2 regions of the Actinoplanes oblitus genome follow, and region 2 is predicted to be linked to the other one. Evidence: riboswitches for the same ligand, from Rfam matches in the RefSeq annotation. Region 2 holds a riboswitch; the other holds the start of a gene.
What was found. Region 2 has a riboswitch for S-adenosylmethionine ahead of Actob_RS11350 (aminotransferase class V-fold PLP-dependent enzyme). Riboswitches for the same ligand answer to the same signal wherever they lie in the genome.
Positions count from the first base shown of each region.

Region 1: linked by a shared signal. The riboswitch ahead of thrC (threonine synthase) and the one ahead of Actob_RS11350 (aminotransferase class V-fold PLP-dependent enzyme) in region 2 are both predicted to bind S-adenosylmethionine.

Region 1 covers NZ_CP126980.1:9,322,794-9,326,192, reverse strand. Annotated here, with positions in the region: gene Actob_RS41635 (ABC transporter permease) at 1-17, shown strand, start outside; gene Actob_RS41630 (GNAT family N-acetyltransferase) at 260-1,381, shown strand; SAM riboswitch class I at 1,825-1,963, shown strand; gene thrC (threonine synthase) at 1,974-3,260, shown strand.
Region 2 covers NZ_CP126980.1:2,501,836-2,505,234, forward strand. Annotated here, with positions in the region: gene Actob_RS11340 (M20 family metallopeptidase) at 1-791, opposite strand, end outside; gene Actob_RS11345 (DUF1684 domain-containing protein) at 809-1,546, opposite strand; SAM riboswitch class IV at 1,586-1,700, shown strand; gene Actob_RS11350 (aminotransferase class V-fold PLP-dependent enzyme) at 1,734-2,960, shown strand; gene Actob_RS11355 (putative bifunctional diguanylate cyclase/phosphodiesterase) at 3,014-3,399, shown strand, end outside.

The DNA of each region.
Region 1 (3,399 bases), 3.0 Mb from region 2:
AGGACGTCACCTCCTGACCCGTCCGTGTTCGCGCGTCCTGCCCCTGAGACGGAGTGGATCTCGTCCGGGGTTGTCACCCGCGACAAGATCTTTTCGAGCGCGGGGACGGGCAGAGCGCGGGGTCTGGCAGAGCGAGGGCGGGGGTGAGGGCGGGTGGAGCGAAGGCGGGGACGCGCAGAGCGTGGGGGCGGGCGGAGCGAGGGCGGGGACGCGCAGAAATGGCGTTGACCGGCCGGGTTCGCGCTTGAAGGATCTGCTGATGGCCGACTTCAGCATCCGACCCGCGGAGCCGGACGACGCCGCTGCCGTGGTCGCCCTCAGCGCGACGGTCCATCCCTATCTGGTGCGCGGCGTGGCCCGCACCAGGCTCATGATCGCCGAGCCGCCGCCGGGGGAGGACTGGGCTGCCTTCGTCGCCGAGCGGGACGGCAAGGTGGCCGGATGGGTCTCGGCCTATCGCAACGCGCGCACGGCCGAACCGGATTTCGGCCAGATCTCGCTGCTCCAGGTGCACCCGGCGGCGCGCGGGCGGGGCATCGGCAGCGCGCTCTTCGCCGCGGCAGCCGGACACCTGCGCGCGGCCGGGATCCGTCGAGCGGCGGCGACCGCCACTCCGGAGGCACTGCCGTTCGCCCGGCGCCGCGGCTTCGAACCGCTCCGCGAACTGCGCTACTCCGTCCTCGACCTGGCACCGCCCGCCGGGCCGGGCGCGGCCGCTTCCGAACGAGCCGATCTCGCAGCGCGCGCCGGACTGGGTGCGGCTGCTTCCGAACGAGTCGATCCACCGGCGCCCGTCGGACTGGGTGCGGCCGCTTCCAGGCGAGGCGATCTGGCAGCCCCCGCCGGACCGGGTGCGGCCGCTTCCGAACGAGCCGATCCGCCGGCGCCGGACGCCTCGCGCGGACCGACTCCTGGCAAAGCCGACGCGACGCTGGATGACGTCCGCTTGATCTCGCTCCGCGAGACGACCCCGGAAGTCCTGTACGCCGCCGACGTCGCTGCCGCCGCCGACGAGCCAGGCGACGTCCCGCCGCAGCCACCCTCCTTCACCACGTGGTGCTACGACGTCTGGCAGAACCCGGGCCTGGACCACGAGATCAGCACGGCCGCCCTGATCGCCGGTGAGATCGTCGCGTTCTCCCTGCTGGTCCGCGACGGCGACCGCGTCTGGTCGGACATGACCGCCACCGCACCGGCGCACCGCGGCCGGGGCCTGGCCCGCCTGGTCAAGACCGTCGCCCTCACCCGCGCCGCGGCAGCCGGCGTCGCCCGGGCCTTCACCAGCAACGACGAGACCAACCTGCCGATGCTCGCGGTCAACACCCGGCTCGGCTACCGCCCGGTCGCCACCCAGTTCTCCTGCGTCGGCCCGCTCGGCTGACTGGTGCTGCCGAGGTCTTCCCCACCCACGGACGCCGCCCTTTCGGGCTGAGCGTTCTGGACGCGCAGCGGCCAGCTCAGCCCGGAAGGGTCCCTGGCGGGAGCGACGATCTGTGATCAGCGCGGACCCGAGTCAGGATTCTGATGTTGATCTTCAAAGCCGACCACAATCCCGGCCGATGAGGAGGTCGATGAGGAGGTCGATGAGGAGGCCGATGAGGAGGTCGATGACGAGGTCGATGGGGAGGTCGTCCGCAATCCCGGCCGATGACGAGGCGGATGAGGAGTCTGACGGCGACCCCGGCCGATGAGGAAACCGACGAAGCGCCGAAGAAGCCGACGAAGCCGATGAGAGGGGCGCGCGGCAAAGGAGGTCGCTCACACCTCGGGAACTCGCTGTGGAGATTGCGCGATCTCGTCGTAAGCTTCGGGAAACAACTGAATACCTCATCCAGAGGGGCAGAGGGAACGGCCCGATGAAGCCCCGGCAACCACCGCGTATGTCTCGAGGACGAGGCCGCGCGCGGCAGGTGCTAATTCCGTCCCCGCATAGCGGCAGGTCGCCGCCGGGGAAAGATGAGAGGAAGGCCTCGATGACGTCTGCCGTCACCGCACCCGGAAACACGACCTCCACCTCGCCCGCCCGTGGCCTGATCTGCCGCGCGTGTTCCGCTGAGTACCCGCTGGCCGCGCAGCACGCCTGTTACGAGTGTTTCGGCCCGCTCGAGGTGGCCTACGACGAGGCGGCGCTCGCGCGGGTGACCCGGGCCGAGATCGAGGCGGGCCCGCAGAACATCTGGCGCTACGCCGCGCTGCTCCCGGCCGGCCAGGACCCGGCCACCCGGGTGACCCTCGACCCCGGCCTGACCCCCCTGGTCAGCGCGCCGGCGCTGGCCGAGCGGCTGGGCATCACCGCCCCGCTCTGGGTCAAGGACGACTCGCAGAACCCGACCCACTCGTTCAAGGACCGGGTCGTCTCGGTGGCCCTGACCGCGGCCAAGGAGCTGGGCTTCAAGCGGTTCTCCTGCGCCTCCACCGGCAACCTGGCCAACTCGGTCGCCGCGCACGCGGCCCGGGCCGGCGTGCCGAGCATCGTCTTCATCCCGTCCGACCTGGAGCAGGGCAAGGTCGTCACCACCGCGGTCTACGGTGGTGAGCTGGTCGCCATCGAGGGCTCCTACGACGACGTCAACCGGCTGTGCAGCGAACTGGTGGAGACCGACGAGTTCGAGGACACCGCGTTCGTGAACGTGAACGTGCGGCCGTTCTACGCCGAGGGCTCCAAGACCCTGGGTTACGAGGTCGCCGAGCAGCTCGGCTGGCGGATTCCGGCCCAGGTGGTCATCCCGATGGCCTCCGGCGAGCTGCTCACCAAGGTGGACAAGGCGTTCAGCGAGCTGGTCGAGATCGGCCTGGCCGAGGCGCCCGAGGGTGGCTGGACCGTGTTCGGCGCGCAGTCGCAGGGCTGCAACCCGATCGCCGTGGCGCTGCACAACGACACCGACGTGATCACCCCGGTGAAGCCCACCGGCATCGCCAAGTCGCTGAACATCGGTGACCCGGCGGCCGGGCCGTACGCGATCGAGGCGGTCCGCCGCACCGGCGGCTGGATGGACTACGCGAACGACGAGGAGATCCGGGCCGGCATCCGGCTGCTCGCCGAGACCACCGGCGTCTTCGCCGAGACCGCCGGCGGCACCACCGTCGCGGTGCTCAAGAAACTGGTGGACAGCGGCAGGCTGGACCCGGCCAAGGAGACCGTCGTCTACAACACCGGTGAGGGCCTGAAGACGCTCGACGCGGTGGCCTCCGAGGTCGGCCCGACCCACCGGATCAAGCCGTCGCTGCGCGGTGCGCGGGAAGCCGGCCTGCTGGGATAGCGGAAAGTAACCGCGAGTCTGCCGGTTGTCGAATATTCCTTCCTCCGAGGACTTGCGCGCCGATCTCCCGATCGGCAGGATGCTTGTCGCGGGAGGACGCGACGCCGTAAGTGGCCCCTCACCTGAGCTTGGCGACAAT
Region 2 (3,399 bases):
CGGCGCAGGAACGCCTCGATCTCGGCGGGTGCCCGGCCGGTGAGGTCCGGATCCTCCGGTGGATAGCGGATGTCGAGCCAGGCGGTGGCATCGGCGGGCACCTGGTTGAACGCCTCGTTGGTGGTCTCGACGCGGGCCAGGTTGACCGTTGTGGCCCAGGCCTCCGAGGTGGGCGGGGGATAGCGGCGGAGCAGTTTCTCGACAGCGGCGATGAGCGTGAGAATGGCGTTGGAGCCCAGCCACGGATAGGCGGCGTGGGCCGCCTGACCGGGAGCGATCAGGCGGGCGCGGACCAGGCCCTTCGACTCGGTGACCACCCGCAGCCCGCTCTGCTCGCCGATGATGACGAAGTCGCCGCGGACGCCGGCCCGCACCTGGTGGCCGGTGCCGTCGAAACCGCCGATCTCCTCGTCGGTGACCAGTTGCAACGCGATCGGGTAGGTGAGCTCGCCGGCCAGCTCGCGAAAGATCGTGACCAGGACCAGGGCGGCCGCCTTCATGTCGTGCGTGCCGCGGCCGTAGAGCCGGTCGCCGTCGCGGTGCGGCCGGAACTGATCGGGCGTGCCGGGGACCACGTCGAGGTGGGCGTTGAGGATCACCCGGGGGCGGCCGGGGCGGTCCGGGTGGGTGACCAGGGCGCTCGGCTTGCCGCCGGACTCGAAGCGGCGGATGTCGAAACCGGGGCCGAGCAGGTCGAGCACCAGGCCGAGGGCCCGGTGCAGCTCACCGGGCCGGTCCGCGGTGGAATGGATGCCGATCAGCGCCTCGAGGGGCGCGAGCAGTTCCTCCATCCATGAAAACTAGCCGCTCAGCGGGGTAGTTGTTCGCCTGCTTCGACGGCGATGGGTAGCCGGTTCTCGGCCGGCGGCAGCGGGCAGGTGGCGAACTCGGTGTACGCGCACGGCAGGTTCGTCGCCCGGTTGAAGTCCACGACGACCGAGCCGTCCGGCGCCGGCGCGGCGATGCTCAGGCTGCGGTTCGCCGGATATGTGGTGATTCCCGAGGTGGCGTCGGTGAACAGCACGAACAGCGATCCGGGCGTGCCGCCGTTGAACGCGGTGAGCGACAGGTCCTCGCCGCCGACGGTGAACTCGATCCGGCCGGGCGACTCGTAGACGTCCTCCAGGCCCTCGACGACCGACCCGACGGTCACCGGGCGCGGTGCGTCGAAGGGGACGAAGCGGCCCGGCACGGCCCACTTCTCGTCCGGGGTATAGGCCGGCGTGCCGAGGTAACGCACCCGGGTCGCGTGGTGCGGGTCGCGGGGACGCAGCACGCCGTGACCGCCCCGCCAGGCCACCTCGAGTCGCAGGTCACCGTGCTCGACCATGGTGTCCTGCCCGGCCGGGAACCGTCGCTCACCGGACTCCAGGACGGCCACTACCGCGTCCGGTTCGGCGCGCCACTCGCCAGGCGCGTCCGGGAAGCGCTGCGGTGTCTCGGTCAGCCAGTGCAAGCCGGTGATCGCCAGGAAACCGTGCGGCGCGGCCCGCCGCCGCTCGTGCTCGTCGTGCCACGTCGCCCACTGCTGCGCAAAGCTGACCATGGGTGGCAACTCTAACCCCATGTGCTAGCTTCACTGCCAGGTCATGAGTGTCAGCGACAAGCCCCGGCTCGCTGACCGGCAACCCTTGCGTTCGCGATGGGGTGCCCCGGGTGAGGACCGGGCCGGCGTCGACCGACGACGGCAAGCGCGGGCCCGGTGGGGTCCCTGACCTCGGCGGAGGCATGCCATGTCGGCTCTCGACATCGTCGGCGACGACCTGAAGACCGAACTTCCCGGCGGCGAGACCGTCCGGTTCGCGCACCTCGACTACGCGGCGTCGGCGCCCTGCGTGGCAGCGGCCGCCGACGCGGTGGCCGAGCTGCTGCCCCGGTACGGCAGCGTGCACCGCGGGACCGGGGTCCGGTCGCAGACCTCGACGGTGGCGTACGAGGTGGCCCGCGACGTGGTGGCCGAGTTCGTCGGCGCCCGCCCCGGCGACCAGGTGATCTTCACGCGGAACACCACCGACGCGCTGAACCTGCTGGCCCGGGCGCTGCCGGCCGGGACCACCACGATCCTGTTCGACGGCGAGCACCACGCGAACCTGCTGCCCTGGCCCAACCCGCTGCGCCTGCCGACCCCGGCCTCGCCCTACTTCGCGGTGCACGCGCTGAAGGCCGCCCTGCGTGAGCTGCGGACCCCGGCGGTCCTGGCGATCACCGGAGCCAGCAACGTCACCGGCGAGATCTGGCCGGTCCGGGAGCTCGCCGACGTGGCGCACACCTACGGCGCCCGGGTGATCGTCGACGCCGCCCAGCTCGCCCCGCACGCCCCGGTCGACCTGGACGAGCTCGGCGCCGACTACCTCGCCTTCTCCGGCCACAAGCTGTACGCGCCGTTCGGGGCGGGTGTCCTGGCCGGCCGCTCGGACTGGCTGGACGCCGCCGACCCGTACCTGCGCGGTGGTGGCGCCAGCGCCACTGTCGGCTCCCTGCCGGGCGAGCTGACCTGGGCCGACGGGCCGGCCCGGCACGAGGGCGGCACCCCCAACCTGCTCGGGGCGGTGGCGCTGGCAGCGGTCTGCGGTGCCCTGCTGGTGGCGGATCGGGACGCCCTGCACCGGCACGAGCAGGAACTGCTGGGCCGCCTGCGGGACGGGCTGCGGGGCGTGCCGGGCGCCCGGGAGGTGAGCGTCTTCGGCCCGGATCATCAGCGGGTCGGTATCGTCTCGCTCGCGTTGCCCGGGCACGACCCGGCGGAGGTCGCGCATCGGCTGGGACGCGAGCACGGGATCGGGGTGCGGGCCGGTCAGTTCTGCGCGCATCCGCTGGTGCGGCGCCTGACCGGCACCGAGAAACCGGACAGCTGCGCGGCCGCCGGCACGGGCCTGCTGCGGGCCAGTTTCGGCCTGGGCAGCACGACCGAGGACGTGGACCGCTTCGTCGCCGCGCTGGATCTCGTCCTGCGCACCTGAGTAGCTACCGCGATCGTCCTGCACGCCGCGCGGAACCGGCCGATAAAGCGGGAGTGACCTGGCTGAGATGGCTGCCCGCCGGCGGCAAGCTACGCGACGAGGACTGGTCGGCACGCCACCGCCTGCTGACCATCATCCTCGCCGTGGCCGTGGTCGCGGTGACCGTCTTCGGTACCCTCCGCCCGGGCGGCGCCCTCACCCTGCTCTGGACCGATCTGCTGGTGCTGCCGTGCGTGGTCGCCGCCAGCCGGCTCCCGCACCGCCGCCTGCGCTCGGTCAGCGTCGCGATCGGTTTCACCGTCGCCTGCGCCGGTTTCGTCTCGCTCAGCAACGGCCTGACCGAGGCGCACTTCGCGTTCTTCGTCGCGGTCGCCGCGCTCGCCCTCTACCGCGACTGGGCGCCGTTCGGGGCGTTCCTGGTGGCCACCACGCTGCACCA